DNA from 4 places in the Alcanivorax sp. genome. Region 4 is predicted to be linked to each of the others. Evidence: predicted binding sites of a transcription regulator. Region 4 holds the regulator's gene; each other region holds the start of a gene.
The links. Region 4 encodes PhoB, which activates phosphate uptake and scavenging genes when phosphate is short. Its sites were predicted from a motif close to TGTCATANNNNTGTCANA; they were not measured.

Region 1 (2,200 bases), 740 kb from region 4:
ACGCATCTTGCCGGTCTCCCGGCGAGGCTCCAGATGGATATCGCTGGCCCGCTGGGAAAACGCGTACTGCAGAATCCAGTCCACGATATTGACGATGTGCTGGTCGTCCGCGTCGTGATGCCCCTTACCCACTTCCAGCAACTGCTCGAAGTTGGTAATACCGGACATTTCCTGGCCGGTGTTGCCGGAAGCCCCGGCGATGGAACGGCTCAGGTTGTAGAATTCAACGCGGTAACGGCGCAGCTGCTCCGGGTTGGCCAGCACCACCTCCAGCTCCCGATCACGCAGCACCTGCTTGAGGTGGGCCTGCCAGTCGCGCACAAAGGGCTGATCGCAGGCCACCACCACCTTGTCCCGCAGCACCTCCACCGCCACGATGCCGTGACGTTCGGCAAAGGCGTAGCTCATCACATTGGTCACCTGGTCCACATGCACCTTGAGTGGATCAATGTGACACACCGGCATACCCGCCTTTTCTCCCAGCCAGTGGGTCAGGAAGTCCACATCCAGCAACTGATGGGTATTGGTCCGATCGGTGAGCCGGTACTTCGCCAGCACCTGAATCGGATGCCAATTCAGCTCCTTCTTTTCCCGCGGCGTGGTGGAAATGACATTGAAGTCTTCCTGACTGACACGCCCTTCTTCCAGCAACTCGCGCATCAGCCAGCGCACATCAATCAGCAGACCATCCAGTTTGGCGGGGTTGGCAGTGGCGTTCACGGAAACTCTCCGGGTCGTGGGCGGGCAGAGCCGCCTGTCTCATTATTTTGTAGTACTGTAACGATAACAGGTAAACCCTGACAGCCCCGACGCCTTTGACTATACTCGCGGCCAGCTTCATGACACATCCGTGACAGACGCACGGTCGTGCCATGACCCGAGCTCCTCTCCCTATGGGCGACGCCCCGGGAAAGTGGGACACTGATTTCTACCTGACTCTGGATCCGAGGCGCCTATGTCCTTTGGAAGCTCCATTGCCGGCCTGTTTGGCCGCTCACCGATCAAGCCCCTACAGCAACATTACGACACCGTTCACGATTGTGCCCGCACCCTGGCGGATTTCTTCGCCGCCGTTACCGAAGGGGACTGGGACAAGGCGCGCTCTGCCCGCAAACGTATCGCCGAACTGGAAAACCAGGCCGACGAACTGAAAAAAGAGTTCCGCCTGAACCTGCCCAAAAGCCTGTTTCTGCCCATGCCCCGTACCGATCTGCTCGATCTGATCAGCGTGCAGGACAAGGTGGCCAACAAGGCCAAGGACATCTCCGGGCTGATGCTGGGCCGGCAGATGAGCATCCCGCCGGTGCTGGCCGATGTGATGCGCGACTATGTGCAGGGTGCCATCGACACCTCCGCCCAGGCCCAGAAAGCCATTAACGAGCTCGACGAGCTGATCGAGACCGGCTTCAGCGGCCGCGAAATCCAGATCGTGGAAGAGCTCATCGAAGAGCTGGACCGCCTGGAGCGCAACAACGACGAACAGCAAATCACCATCCGCTCCACCCTGTTCAAGCTGGAAAGCGAACTGCCCCCGGTGGATGTCATTTTTCTCTACAAGATCATCGAATGGGTAGGCGATCTCGCTGATCGCGCCCAGAAAGTGGGCGGCCGCCTGCAGATGTTGGTCGCACGCTAGGAGTTATCTTATGGAGTGGATGATTGAACACAGCTACCTGATGCTGTTGATGGCCGGCGCCTTCGGTTTCCTGATGGCCTGGGGCGTGGGTGCCAACGACGTGGCCAACGCCATGGGCACATCCGTGGGCTCCGGCGCCCTGACGGTCAAGCAAGCCGTGATGATTGCCATCGTCTTTGAGTTCTGTGGTGCCTATCTGGCCGGTGGCGAAGTGACCGCCACGGTACGTAAAGGCATCGTCGACGCGGGCGTCTTTACTGAATTCCCCCACTATCTGGTCTACGGGATGATGTCCGCCCTGCTGGCCGCCGGCATCTGGCTGATTGTCGCCTCCTGGTTCGGCTGGCCGGTCTCCACCACCCACTCCATCGTCGGCGCCATTGTCGGCTTTGCCGCCGTGGGCGTGGGCATGGATGCGGTCAACTGGGGCAAGGTGGGCAACATCGTCGCCAGCTGGGTCACCTCGCCGTTGCTGGCAGGCTTTATCTCCTTTGCCCTGATCAAGAGCGTGCAGAAGCTGGTACTCAACCAGGACGACCCCTTCCAGCGAGCCAAGCGGGTGGT
Region 2 (2,200 bases), 510 kb from region 4:
GATGATCCCTACTTCCGGCTGCCGCCCCCCAAGAGCACCGGTCGCGAACTTTTCCACGGGGACTGGCTGAACCAACGGCTGCCCGATCACTATGACGCCCAGCAGGTTCAGGCCACTCTGGCCGAACTGACCGCTCGAAGCATCAGCGACGCGCTGGCGGATTTCGCCCCGCAACAACTGCTGGTCTGCGGCGGCGGCGCTCATAATCGACACCTGCTGGCACGGCTGCAGCATCATCTAGGCGTCCCGGTAACCAGCACGGAAAGCGAAGGCCTGCACCCGGATTGGGTGGAAGCCGCCGCCTTCGCCTGGCTGGCATGGGCACGGCTGGAAGGACAGTGCGGGAATGCACCGGCGGTCACCGGGGCGTCCAGAGAAGCGATTCTGGGCCAGGTCACCTTGCCCTGAAAGGCGACGAGCAACCTCTTCATTACCTCGCTACCCCCGTAGGAGTGGCGCTTGAGCCGCGAACCATTCGCCCTTTATCGCAAGTAAATTCGCGGCTCAAGCGCCGCTCCTACGGGGGTTTAGAAAAAGTGCGGCCGTATGGCCAGGGCGGGAGAGGATCGTCGAGGAGGAGGGCTAAACCAGCCAGAGCGCCAGCATGGCACAGCTGACGCCCAGCGTGGCGCCAGCGAGGATATCGCTGGGGTAGTGCACACCCAGCAGCACCCGGGACAGCCCCACCATTACCGCCAGCCCCAGGGCCAGCAACATCACCGGCGGGTAAAACACGCAGAGCAGGGATGCCATGACAAAGGCAGCGGCAGTGTGGCCGGAGGGAAAACTGAAACGGTCCGCCGGCTGGATAAAGGCGGACAGGCTTTCCAAGGCATCCGCCGGCCGTGGCCGCTTGATCATATGCTTAAGCAGCACAAACAGCGGCACCTCCAGAGCATAAGCCGCCATGGCGGTGAGTGCGAATTCACTGCCCCCCTGGCGATCCATCCACCAGATCAGCAGCGTCAGGGCCACATAGAAGGGGCCATCACCGAGCCGCGATACCATGCGGGCCATACGGGCACGACGGGCAGCCTGGGGCTGTTGAAGCAACCAGCACATGGCCCGGGTATCCGCGGCAGTCATTCGTTGAAATGTAGGTTTTGTCGTCATCATGGGGCTAGTGTCACCCGCAAAAACGACGATAAGTTGATCAAACGGTGAAGGTTTTGTGACAGTCAGGAGCTCTTGCCATATGAACACCCACCCCACCACACCTGTGCGGAGGGAGTTTCGCGGGCATCATGTCCACAGGATAGAAACGTTGACGCGAGCAGGTTCAGACTGAGAAAGAAGAACCACAACCACAGGTGGTGGCAGCGTTAGGGTTGCTGACCACAAAGCGTGAGCCCATCAACCCCTTTTCGTAATCCACCTGGGAACCGTCCAGATACTGGATGCTCATGGCATCGACCAGCAGGGTCACACCATCCTTTTCAACAATGGTGTCGTCATCGTTGACCGCTTCGTCAAAGGTGAAGCCGTAGGAAAACCCGGCACAGCCACCGCCCGTGATATACACGCGTAGTTTGAGTTGCGGATTGCCTTCGTCGTCACGCAGTTCCTTGACCTTGGCGGCGGCGGCATCGGTGAATGAGATCGGGGCGTTTTCGGTCATACTCTCGCTTGCAACGGGTGACGGATTGGCCCGTGGCCGGGAAGGCCAACGGGCTGATTATGTTCCAGTACCCGACTAAAACAGTCAAGAATTATTCGGCCACCGCTTCCTTGCCAGAAGCCTTGCCGGCGTTCTTGCCGGAGGCATCCGGTGCCGGCAGGTTACGGCGTTCATCGTCCAGGCGGACCAGCTTGCCATTGACCCGCGCGCCCATGACCATCTCGATCATCAGGTAATAGACATTGCCTTCCACGGAGGCCTTTTCGGCCAACTCCAGATTCTCAGTGGCGTGCACATCCCCTTCCACACGGCCATTGATGATGACTTGGGGTACCTGAATTTCCCCTTTGACCACACCGCTTTCGCCGATGATCAGACGGCCACCATCCTTGCCCACATTGATATTGCCTTCCACGGTACCCTGAACATGCAACCCGCCGGTGAATTCAATATCACCTCGGACCGTGGCACTGGGCGCAATCAGGGTGTGGTTACGGTAATCCTGGGACGAACCGGATGTACTGCTTGTTGCGGATTTCTTGTCTCGGCCAAGCACGGGTCTCTCCTACTGCCATTTTACGG
Region 3 (2,200 bases), 1.7 Mb from region 4:
ACAAGCTACAAGCTACAAGCTACAAGCTACAAGCTACAAGCTACAAGCTACAAGCTACAACGCGGCTCAATAATGTTGGTATTTGAAACGCAAGAGGCCGCGCCCGAGTCCTGGGCGCGGCCTCTTGCGTTGGAAACACTACATTCGTTTCTCGTGTTGTAGCTTGAGGCTTGTAGCTTGCAGCTGTTCAAGCTGCCGCCTTCTCCCCTCTCCCTTGCACCCTTCCTCTTCACACCCTGCCTGGCTGCGCCAGTCTTCGGCCAGGCCGAAGCGGAGTTCGCCGGTGGTGATGGTGCTGGTGCCGGAGAAGAAGAACATGGTCACGGTGATGACCTGCAGGCTGAGGATGACGCCCGGTGTCCACAGGGCGCCCAGCCCGGCAGCCAGATCCGGGGCAAGGCCGGCATGGGCAGGTAGCGCCAGGCTGATGGCAATGCCATAGAGCGCGGCCAGTAGTGCCATCAGTTGGTAGACGGAGAACAGCTTGCTGCCGCCTCGATAATCTGCCCGCAGTGTCTCGGAATACACCCGCCACAACTGGCTGCTCACCAGACTCAGGGCAAAGGCCAGTGCAAATTGCCGATGGAAAAACAGGGCGCTGCAGAGCAGGGCCAGGGCGGTATAAATCACGCAGGTCACCGCCTGGATAGGAATGACTTTTACCGCTTCCATTTCCCCGGCAAAGGCGATCTTCTTGGTCTTGCCGATAAAGACATGATTAAGGGTACAGAACAGGCGCTGGGCCCACCGTGGTGAGCGATTCAGTGCCTTGCCGTAACAGCAGCCGAAGCTGATGCAGGCCAGCCGGCCGATGCCTTCACCCAGCACATAGGCAATGGACATGGCCGCCAGCATGGGCAGAATCGGCAGGGCCGTGTCCCACCAGCGCTGGCTGGCCAGGTCCGCCAGCCAGAGAAAAAGCGGGGCGATGATAATGCCCACAAAGCTGGCGCCGCCCACGGTAAAACCATGGCGGTTTTTCTCCACCACAGTGGCAATTATCTTGGCCGCAGGCAGGCAAATGGCCAGCACTCCCAACGTTAGCAGCAAGGCAGTACCAAGGGCTACGCCAGCGGAGGCGGTGAGCAGAATGAAGGCGGCAACGCCGAGCCCGCCGGCAATGCCGGTAAATAACCCATAGAAAGTCAGGTTCAGGCCTTGCCAGGAGCCATCGCTGTTTTTCTTCAGGGGTAGCGAGGCGACGAATTGCCAGCGTTCTTCCGGCAGGTGATGGAAGAGAAAGCGAAAGCTCACCCCGAAGACCAGGGTGCACCCTAACAAAAACAGATCCGCAGCCATCTGCTAGCTCCTCAACGGTGGCGTCGATTGTCAGGATGGTTATGGATCGGTGCGGAGGAATGACAGGGGGGTTACGATTGTGTGAAAGAGGAGGGGACTAACCTGGCAGGCATGCTGCGTGCTTTTTGCTAGTCCCGATTGCGAAGAAAACACTCCGCGGCTTGCACGATCAGTTCAGTGACGGAGCGGTCCTCCATCAGAGCCTGCATTTTCAGGCGCTTGTGCAGATCGGCGGGGATATCAGCTGTGAGGCGGCGGTAGCCGTCGCGAACGGCACCCGGGCGCTGCGGCTTCGCGGCTTTCTTCGGAGCAGGTTTGCGCGCGGCGCCATTGCGCTTGCGGGGGCGTTGCTGCTCTTCAATAGTGACGAAATCGATCTGTTCCATGGGTGCTGCAATGAGGCCGGCGAAGACAGTCGCCAGATTACTGGAAAGTGCTGCAAATAGACAGGATTGACAGTTAATTTTATAGTGCAAAACCTTGATTAAAAAAGCGTTGTCGCAAAGGTGACGATAAAAAAACAGGGGTTGGGGGAGACAATGGAAAATGTGGATGTCCTGATCATCGGCAGCGGCTTCGGCGGCTCGGTGATGGCCTGCCGGATGGCGGAGAAGGGAAGCCGGGTGGTGGTGCTGGAAAGGGGGCGGCGTTGGTTGCCGGAGGATTACCCTTCGGTATCCCAGCGAGACTGGCTGTGGGATGAAAAGGAACCGGAAAAACAGAACGGTTGGATTGATTTCCGCTATTTCGGCGACATGAGTATCGCCATGGGTGCCGGTGTTGGCGGTGGTTCCCTGATCTATGCCAACGTCAGCATCGAAGCCAGGCCGGAGGCATTCGCGCAAGGCTGGCCCGAGGCCATCGACTACGCCACGCTCAAGCCCCATTACGATACCACCGG
Region 4 (2,200 bases):
ATGTAGCGTTCCGCAGCCTGGTTCCAGTATTCTAGGTAGCCGTGCTGGTCGATCAGGATGACCACATCTTCCAGGGCGTTCACGGATTGCTGGGCACGGTGAATGATGCCCTGCAGATTTTCCTGGGCGCGGCGTTCTTTCTGAAAAAGGTGTTCCAGGCGGGTGTAGAACTCCCCCCACAGGCCGATGCTGTCCGGGGGCTCGGTATGGTCATCGCGGACCAGCCAGCTGTACAGGCCAAACAGTTGCCGGGTGCTCCAGATGATATAGCCCAGCAGGCCCACTATCAGTGGCCAGATGTGGCCCACCGCCAGCGCTGCCACAACGGACAGCAGAATCAGGCCGACTATGCGATTTACTTCCTTGGCCAGACTGGCTTTCATGATCTCGCTTCCGCCGCTCCGTTGTGGCTACATAGGTGCATTAACCGTAACCGACCCGCATTGCACCACCTCTCCGGATTGCGCGCAATGCGCTATGCAGAACGGGTCGGCTCAGCCTGCCTTGGCGGATTTTACCGAAAAACGGTAGCCGGTGCCGCGGACCGTCTGGATAAAGCGATCGTAGCCGAAGGGGGCCAGGGCCTTGCGCAGGCGGCGAATATGCACATCGATGGTGCGATCTTCCACATACACGTTGGCGCCCCATACCTGATCCAGCAACTGCGTCCGCGAGTAGGCCCGTTCCTGGTGGCTCATGAAGAATTCCAGCAGACGGTATTCCGTGGGCCCCATGTCCACCGGCTCATCGTCGGCGCTGATACGGTGGCTCACCGGATCCAGGCACAGCCCTTCCACCTCGATGGCCTTGTCCGCCGCCGTACTGGAGGCTCGGCGCAACACCGCCTTGATGCGCGAGATCAGCTCGCGGGTGGAAAACGGCTTGGTAATGTAGTCGTCGGCACCCACATCTAGGCCCTGGATCTTGTTGTCCTCTTCGCTCTTGGCGGTGAGCATGATGATGGGAATTTCGTTGGTGGTCTCATCACGCTTGAGGCGGCGGGCCAGCTCGATACCGGTGACAGACGGCAGCATCCAGTCCAGCAACACCAGATCCGGGCGCTCATCGACAATAATTTCGTGGCCACGCTGGGCATTTTCCGCCTCCAGCACATCAAAATCGGCCAGCTCCAGAGCAACGGCCACCATTTCCCGAATGGCGGGCTCGTCGTCAACAATCAAAATACGGTTACGGGACATGGCTTTCCTTCCTTGCCTGACACCTGAATCCGTGACTTCATCACGGCGCCTGATGCAAGCCTTTGCCGCCACAGAAAATTTTCTTCAGTCGATCGCATTCCCAGATGCGACGCTTCTTCAGAAAATTCCCTGTGACAACAAATTCTTACACCATGCATCCATGCTGAAGTCACGGATTCAGGTGATTATCTATGTTGCCCTATTAGATTGCTTTTTTGTGACATGTGTATGACAAATTGGTCGGAAATTGGGGGAAAAGCAAGGAAGGAAAGCGGCGAGCTACTAGCTGCTAGCTGCAACGCGACATGGGACAGTGCAACCCTTTGCGTTTTGGTTGCCCGCGCTTAAAGGGCTGTTTGTTTTTTCCTTGGCAGCGCGAAGTCCATGGCGAGCAGCAGTTGTACACCTGGGACTCGCGTCGTAGCTAGCAGCTAGGAGCTCGCCACTCAGAAGTACTGAAAATACAACCCGATAAACACGCACGCCCCGGCCCAGTGATTATTGAGGAACGCATGGAAGCTGGGCCAGCGTTCCCGGTAACGGATAAGGCTGTGCTGGAACAGGAAGCTCAGGGACATGCCAGCCAGGCCGGCATACCAGGGCCAGGAGAATTCCAGTCGCTGCCCCACCATGATGAGGGCCAGCAGGGTGAGGCCCTGGAGGATGGCGATCATCAGCCGGTCCGCGTCGCCGAACAGGATGGCGGTGCTCTTGATGCCCAGTTTCAGGTCGTCTTCCCGGTCACACATGGCGTATTCGGTATCGTAGGCCACGGTCCACACCAGGTTGGCCACATACAGCAGCCAGGCAATTTCCGGCACCGCGCCGGTTTCCGCGGCAAACGCCATGGGGATGGCCCAGCTGAAGGCGGCGCCCAGGAACAATTGCGGCATAAAGGTGAAGCGTTTGGTGAAGGGATACAGCACCGCCAGCCCCAGGCCGCCGAACGACAGCCAGAAGGTCAGCTCGTTGAGGAACAGCACCAGCACAAAGGCCAGTAG

Region 1: the regulator PhoB is predicted to act here: its motif matches at 839-856, upstream of KZ772_RS09940 (TIGR00153 family protein).
Region 2: the regulator PhoB is predicted to act here: its motif matches at 1,160-1,177, upstream of KZ772_RS15915 (phosphatase PAP2 family protein).
Region 3: the regulator PhoB is predicted to act here: its motif matches at 1,369-1,386, upstream of KZ772_RS02570 (prolipoprotein diacylglyceryl transferase family protein).

What each region holds. Positions count from the first base shown of each region.
Region 1 is NZ_CP080267.1:2,144,487-2,146,686, forward strand. It holds gene KZ772_RS09935 (GspE/PulE family protein) at 1-660, opposite strand, end outside; gene KZ772_RS09940 (TIGR00153 family protein) at 956-1,636, shown strand; gene KZ772_RS09945 (inorganic phosphate transporter) at 1,647-2,200, shown strand, end outside.
Region 2 is NZ_CP080267.1:3,398,365-3,400,564, reverse strand. It holds gene KZ772_RS15920 (anhydro-N-acetylmuramic acid kinase) at 1-408, shown strand, start outside; gene KZ772_RS15915 (phosphatase PAP2 family protein) at 583-1,116, opposite strand; gene erpA (iron-sulfur cluster insertion protein ErpA) at 1,280-1,618, opposite strand; gene KZ772_RS15905 (polymer-forming cytoskeletal protein) at 1,710-2,174, opposite strand; gene KZ772_RS15900 (DUF6776 family protein) at 2,184-2,200, opposite strand, start outside.
Region 3 is NZ_CP080267.1:577,658-579,857, forward strand. It holds gene KZ772_RS02570 (prolipoprotein diacylglyceryl transferase family protein) at 139-1,299, opposite strand; gene KZ772_RS02575 (hypothetical protein) at 1,428-1,685, opposite strand; gene KZ772_RS02580 (GMC family oxidoreductase) at 1,839-2,200, shown strand, end outside.
Region 4 is NZ_CP080267.1:2,886,211-2,888,410, forward strand. It holds gene phoR (phosphate regulon sensor histidine kinase PhoR) at 1-383, opposite strand, end outside; gene phoB (phosphate regulon transcriptional regulator PhoB) at 495-1,199, opposite strand; gene ubiA (4-hydroxybenzoate octaprenyltransferase) at 1,646-2,200, opposite strand, start outside.